2 regions of the Paenibacillus sp. FSL W7-1088 genome follow, and region 2 is predicted to be linked to the other one. Evidence: a T-box and tRNA genes for the amino acid it is inferred to sense, from the RefSeq annotation. Region 2 holds a T-box; the other holds one or more tRNA genes.

Region 1 (3,296 bases), 2.9 Mb from region 2:
AGTGAAAAGGCCCAAGCGACTGTTTAGCAAAAACACAGGTCTGTGCGAAGCCGTAAGGCGAAGTATACGGGCTGACGCCTGCCCGGTGCTGGAAGGTTAAGGGGAGCGGTTAGGAGCAATCCGAAGCTGTGAACCGAAGCCCCAGTAAACGGCGGCCGTAACTATAACGGTCCTAAGGTAGCGAAATTCCTTGTCAGGTAAATTCTGACCCGCACGAATGGCGTAACGACTTGGGCGCTGTCTCAACGAGAGATCCGGTGAAATTTTAATACCTGTGAAGATGCAGGTTACCCGCGACAAGACGGAAAGACCCCATGGAGCTTTACTGCAGCTTGATATTGAATTTGGGTACGATCTGTACAGGATAGGTGGGAGCCTTTGAAGCGTGAGCGCCAGCTTGCGTGGAGGCACCGTTGGGATACCACCCTGATCGTATCTAGGTTCTAACCTGGTACCGTAATCCGGTGCGGGGACAGTGTCAGGTGGGCAGTTTGACTGGGGCGGTCGCCTCCTAAAGAGTAACGGAGGCGCCCAAAGGTTCCCTCAGAATGGTTGGAAATCATTCGAAGAGTGCAAAGGCATAAGGGAGCTTGACTGCGAGACCTACAAGTCGAGCAGGGACGAAAGTCGGGCTTAGTGATCCGGTGGTACCGCATGGAAGGGCCATCGCTCAACGGATAAAAGCTACCCTGGGGATAACAGGCTTATCTCCCCCAAGAGTCCACATCGACGGGGAGGTTTGGCACCTCGATGTCGGCTCATCGCATCCTGGGGCTGAAGTAGGTCCCAAGGGTTGGGCTGTTCGCCCATTAAAGCGGTACGCGAGCTGGGTTCAGAACGTCGTGAGACAGTTCGGTCCCTATCTGTCGTGGGCGTAGGAAATTTGAGAGGAGCTGTCCTTAGTACGAGAGGACCGGGATGGACGTACCGCTGGTGTACCAGTTGTTCCGCCAGGAGCACCGCTGGGTAGCTATGTACGGAAGGGATAAGCGCTGAAAGCATCTAAGCGTGAAGCCCCCCTCAAGATGAGATTTCCCAGTATGTAAGACCCCTTGAAGACGACGAGGTAGATAGGCTGGGGGTGGAAGTGCAGCAATGCATGGAGCTGACCAGTACTAATCGGTCGAGGGCTTATCCAAGATATGCAGGTTATACATCGCAAAGTTCGTTTCGGATCTAGTTTTCAGGGAGCAATCCTTGTAAGCATTGTTCATGATTGTCTATTTGGAGAGATACCCAAGTGGCTATAAGGGGACCCTCTGCTAAGGGGTTAGACTGCGTAAGCGGTGCGAGGGTTCGAATCCCTCTCTCTCCGCCATCTTTACCTAAGATGGACAAGCAATCAAGATCAATATTATTAATATGGCGGTGTAGCTCAGCTGGCTAGAGCGTACGGTTCATACCCGTGAGGTCGGGGGTTCGATCCCCTCCGCCGCTACCATATTACCCAGGAGGCTTAGCTCAGCTGGGAGAGCATCTGCCTTACAAGCAGAGGGTCGGGGGTTCGATCCCCTCAGCCTCCACCATATACGCCGGTGTAGCTCAACTGGTAGAGCAACTGACTTGTAATCAGTAGGTTGGGGGTTCAAGTCCTCTCGCCGGCACCATTAATGCCTGGAACCGTGGTGTAGTTGGCCTAACATGCCTGCCTGTCACGCAGGAGATCGCGGGTTCGAATCCCGTCGGTTCCGCCATTAATCTAAAAAATTAAATAAGGCTCGGTAGCTCAGTCGGTAGAGCAGAGGACTGAAAATCCTCGTGTCGGCGGTTCGATTCCGTCCCGAGCCACCATGTAATCCTGGAGGATTAGCGAAGTGGCCAAACGCATCAGACTGTAAATCTGCTCCCGTACGGGTTCGGTGGTTCGAATCCATCATCCTCCACCAGTTTTTCGAGTCATTAGCTCAGTTGGTAGAGCACCTGACTTTTAATCAGGGTGTCGAAGGTTCGAGCCCTTCATGACTCATCTTTTAAGAAAGAGTGATTGATCATTAATTTGATCAATCACTTTTTTTTGTTATAGATAAATAAATTATTAATGTGGAAACCTATGATAACGACTGAAAAAGGCGATGCTGCGCAAGATATGATAAAATAATAGAAAAAAGCAGAGTGGTGGCGTTCATTATATGAAGCTCATACCTGATCTAAAACAACAAATTGAAGCAATTATAGGTACTACATTGGACGAATCCGTGATAACTATAGAAGAATGGAATCAATATGGATCAAGCTCAACTCACCGTAGAACGGTCCCAGTGGCTCATAATACTCTTACAAAAGAAGCCGAAGGTTTCATGCAGGATGATGAGATGATGGATGGTTTGGATACGGATGTAAGCAGTTGGTGTATAGGAGACCGTATCTATTTTAAAGTTGGGATGAACGAGAAAGAAGGTACTGTTTTATATTGGGCATGCTCTGTTAATGCCGTTACGCTGGAAGTACAGCGTTTAATTGAACTTCTCATTAGTAGTCATAGGGAAGCGCTAGATGAAGAACAGCCAGTGATTTATGAAAACGATAGAGAACAACAGCTTGCTGAATTGGGACAATGGCTTCGGAAGCAGATCGAGCAAAAAGTCCAGCAGGAACCCATTCCGGATCATTATTCGCTGGATGGAGAATTGAACACAGAGAAAATCCCATTTTTGCTGCAATGTGAGACACCTGATGCTCATCGCATACGTTCGAAGGAATTGAATAAGTTGCTCGAAAGTTACTTCGGAGAAGAAATTATACTGATTCCTGTAGGAGAGCAGGAGTGGGTTTTTCTAGGTGATGAACAGATTGTCACTGGCGAAGCTGAAGAGGATACAACAGAAGCCAGAAAGGACTTATTGAATGCCTTTTGTCAGGGGCTCTATGAATTGGTTGCCAGCGAGTGGGCGGGTGTGTTTCATTTGTCTGCATCCTTACCGTGTATCCCTGCAAAGCAGCTATCTCCTGTCACGGCACTTCTTCAAGAGAGTGTTCACTTGGGCAGGGCTTTCCATGTCGCACAACACATCCATCTCCCTTGGGATCTGCAACTCGAACGTTTGGTAGATAGCATTCCTGTGCAACAGCGTCTTCGTTTTATACAGGAAACGGGCAGAGGCACTGTGTTATTTAATGATAGTGAGGCACTGGCTACGCTGGAGACCTTCTTCAATCTCGATTGTAATGTCAGCGAGACGGCCAAGCGACTCTTCATTCATCGAAATACCTTGGTATATCGTTTGGATAAGATCAAACAGGAGATCGGATATGATGTCAGAAACTTCGAAAGTGCTGTTCTGGTGCGACTTTTATTG
Region 2 (3,296 bases):
CGCTCTGGGTAACATTCTTGGATTGCTCGTAAACGTAGCTGCAATCATGCTGATCGTAATGCTGGCAATGGCCCTGTTCAGAGCCATTACGAATCGCCGTAAACCAGCAGCAGATGGTCGTTATGACCGCCGTAATGATCGTGATGATGATGACCGTAACAGAAACGGACGGTACTAATCTCTATGGTTCTGAGTATGGATGAAATTGTCAACGCGATCTGTATTCACATGGCTGAACGCAAGGGTGTTCGCCCAACCGATGTCAATGTGGAACTGAGCTGGGAAGAAGATACGGGATATTCCGCTGAAGTCTGGATTCAAGGCCGCAGTCAGTATCTGGTCGAATCCAACATGATCGAAGCGATCCTGCGCTACCTGCACAGTGAATACGACATTCGGGCTTACCGTGAGAATGTAAGACTGGATCTGGATGAAGAGATCACAGCGATTGTGAATCAATAAATGAATAAGCCATTTGCGGATGGCATATAAAAAGGGCCGTCTCCATGATGTCAATGACATGATTGGGGACGGTCCTTTTTTGGTGTTGTTTGGGAAGATAATGCCTTCGCTATTACCTTCCCAAGATTCATACTACAATCCTGTGGCTATTTCAATTTCACCAGACTGTAGTTTTTCTTGCCTTTGCGGATAATGATGAATTTACCGCCGATTGCGTGCTCTGCAGAGACCGTGAATTCCAGCTCCGTCACTTTCTCACCATTCATGGAGATAGCCCCTTTGGTGACATCCTCACGCGCCTGACGTTTGGATGGTTCCAGGCCAAGATCCACGAGCCAATCTACAATATTTTTCGCTTCACCATCGGTTTCGAAGGTCGGCATTTCTTTGAATCCCTGCTCGATTTCGTCGGCTGTAAGGGAACGAATATCTCCGCTGAAGAGTGCTGCGGTAATGCGTTTCGCCTGCTCCAGCATATCGTCGCCGTGAACAAATTTCGTCATTTCTTCAGCGAGTGCCTTTTGTGCTTCACGCTTGTGCGGCTCCGCTTCTACCTTTTCAGCCAAAGCTTCAATCTCTTCTTTGCTTAGGAACGTGAAGTACTTCAGGTATTTAATTACATCACGGTCATCCGTGTTCGCCCAGAACTGGTAGAATTCGAATGGAGTCGTTTTATTCGCATCCAGCCAGATGGAACCGCCTGCAGATTTACCGAATTTCGTACCGTCGGATTTGAGCATAAGCGGGATCGTCAGACCGTAAGCTTTAGCTTCTGGCCCTTCTTTTTTACGGATCAGGTCCAGACCGCTTGTAATGTTGCCCCATTGATCGGAACCACCGATTTGCAGCTGTACACCCTCATGTTGGAACAGGTGCAGGTAATCGAGCGATTGGAGAATCTGGTAGGAGAACTCGGTAAACGAAATTCCGTCTTCCAGTCTGCTCGCAACTACATCTTTAGCCAGCATCGTGTTGAGATTAAAGTTTTTACCGTAGTCACGCAAAAATTCAATTACATTGATTTTGTGTGTCCAGTCGTAGTTATTGACCATACGTACCTGATTGTCGCCATCCGTTACAAAGAGCTTTTTCATTTGTGCAGTCAGAGCATCCACATTGGCCTGTACCTCTTCCAACGTTTGCAGGGAACGTTCCGATTGACGACCACTTGGATCACCAATGGTTCCTGTTGCCCCACCAATTAGAATCACTGGACGGTGCCCAGCAAGTTGGAAACGTTTCAGCATCATGAACGGGATCAAATGTCCGATATGCATGCTGTCTCCTGTAGGGTCAACCCCGCAGTACAATGAAACCGACGTCGTCTCGGTCAGCTCACGCAGACCCTCCGCATCCGTCTGTTGATTAATGGCGTCACGCCATTCCAGTTCATCAATAATATTCAAAACAAACAACCCCTTCTCTATGCAATGGTATTAGGCCATGATCTACGTTAAACGTGAATTCACAAGGAGCTAAGCCGGGTGAGCCTTTTTTGGACACAAAAAAATCGCCGCCTTGTCTTCAATAGACATAGGGACGATTATCATAACCGTGGTACCACCCAACTTGCACAGACAACAACTCACACGCTGTCCATACCGCTTTCAGCAAAATATCGTTTGCCATCCCGCTTGGCATTACCCAAGTACTCCAGAGTGTAATTCGCAGCCCTTGTATGTATCAGGTTCCATCAACCCCTGACTTTCTGTAACAGGGACAAAGCCGCTACTGCGCTCTATCAACGTAATTCATGTATTCAATTTATAGCCAGTATAGCCGAACGTTAATATCATTGCAAGACCAAGTATTTAAACTTTAGATAGAGCAATAGATGAGCGCCTATGCCTAACTTATAAAGACATCATGTTCAACTTCCTGTGATAATATGCATATGCCTTTTCTGCAATCTGATCTTCATTATTCCAAAATTGCTGATCCAGCGTATCCAGCTGGTGTTCCTCCTCTGATGTTAGAAACTTAGGAATATCCCACAGTCCGGTAAGTCTTTCATCCTCTTCCAAATGCTCAATGCAGCCGTATGCTGACTTAATGATATCCAACACTTGAGTCGCACCAATCGTATGTAATGCCCGCAACGCATAAAGGTACGCCTCTTCTCCCCAGTTGCAGAAAAATTGAACAAAACCACCGTTAAAGACATCCACCTCTAGCAGCCATAAAGCAGCAATTTCCTGTTCATTCGTTGTTAACGCAGCCCAGCCCTGAGCGGATTCATTCTTTTTCCCCACAAAGGTTAAGGCATATTCATACCACACATCATTAATATCCTGTTCACTCACGTCAATCACCTCTCTTTCCTTGGTTCCTGCCTCTCCAGATCATGCCGTTTACCCGTCTGATGCCAATACAAGTAAGGATCACCGAGCTGTTGGAAAGCCTTCTCAACACTTTGGGTCAGTTCTTGCGTCACTGCGTTTGTGTAATTCAAGTGTGTCTGTTTATTATCCACACCATATCGTTTCAGCAATTCCACATGCGCTGCCGTAAAAATGATATCCTCCAGCAGCCAGTAGATTACTTCTTCTGTCTGTTTCATTCTTTTTTCCAACATGACCATGCCACGCTCGTATATACGAACTATATATGCATTCTTTTCACTCTCTACATATGGAACACCTTCCCATTTATGGCTCTCAAACAAGCGGTTAACATAGTTCTCCATCTCCTGCCTGCGGAAGGATGTGCGCTCAAGCAACTGAAAAAGAGTTTTTGCAATCTCTGGTTTGCTTCGTATGTTGGACATAAAATCTCCTTTCGACATGATAATGAAAAAGCTGCCAATGGCAGCCTCTTCATAACAATTTTTCAAT

The links. The T-box of region 2 lies ahead of tyrS (tyrosine--tRNA ligase). A T-box ahead of a tRNA ligase gene usually reads a tRNA of that ligase, here a tRNA-Tyr.
Region 1: it has a tRNA-Tyr gene. The T-box ahead of tyrS (tyrosine--tRNA ligase) is inferred to sense a tRNA for this amino acid. The anticodon was not compared.

Annotation. Positions count from the first base shown of each region.
Region 1 covers NZ_CP150216.1:145,454-148,749, forward strand. Annotated here, with positions in the region: rRNA gene MKY42_RS00690 (23S ribosomal RNA) at 1-1,139, shown strand, start outside; tRNA gene MKY42_RS00695 (tRNA-Ser) at 1,227-1,318, shown strand; tRNA gene MKY42_RS00700 (tRNA-Met) at 1,365-1,441, shown strand; tRNA gene MKY42_RS00705 (tRNA-Val) at 1,451-1,526, shown strand; tRNA gene MKY42_RS00710 (tRNA-Thr) at 1,532-1,607, shown strand; tRNA gene MKY42_RS00715 (tRNA-Asp) at 1,617-1,694, shown strand; tRNA gene MKY42_RS00720 (tRNA-Phe) at 1,716-1,791, shown strand; tRNA gene MKY42_RS00725 (tRNA-Tyr) at 1,801-1,886, shown strand; tRNA gene MKY42_RS00730 (tRNA-Lys) at 1,894-1,966, shown strand; gene MKY42_RS00735 (helix-turn-helix domain-containing protein) at 2,130-3,296, shown strand, end outside.
Region 2 covers NZ_CP150216.1:4,506,570-4,509,865, forward strand. Annotated here, with positions in the region: gene MKY42_RS20230 (hypothetical protein) at 1-178, shown strand, start outside; gene MKY42_RS20235 (YxcD family protein) at 184-462, shown strand; gene tyrS (tyrosine--tRNA ligase) at 609-1,868, opposite strand; T-box leader at 1,995-2,216, opposite strand; gene MKY42_RS20245 (DUF4375 domain-containing protein) at 2,316-2,765, opposite strand; gene MKY42_RS20250 (Imm63 family immunity protein) at 2,771-3,229, opposite strand; gene MKY42_RS20255 (YdiU family protein) at 3,296-3,296, opposite strand, start outside.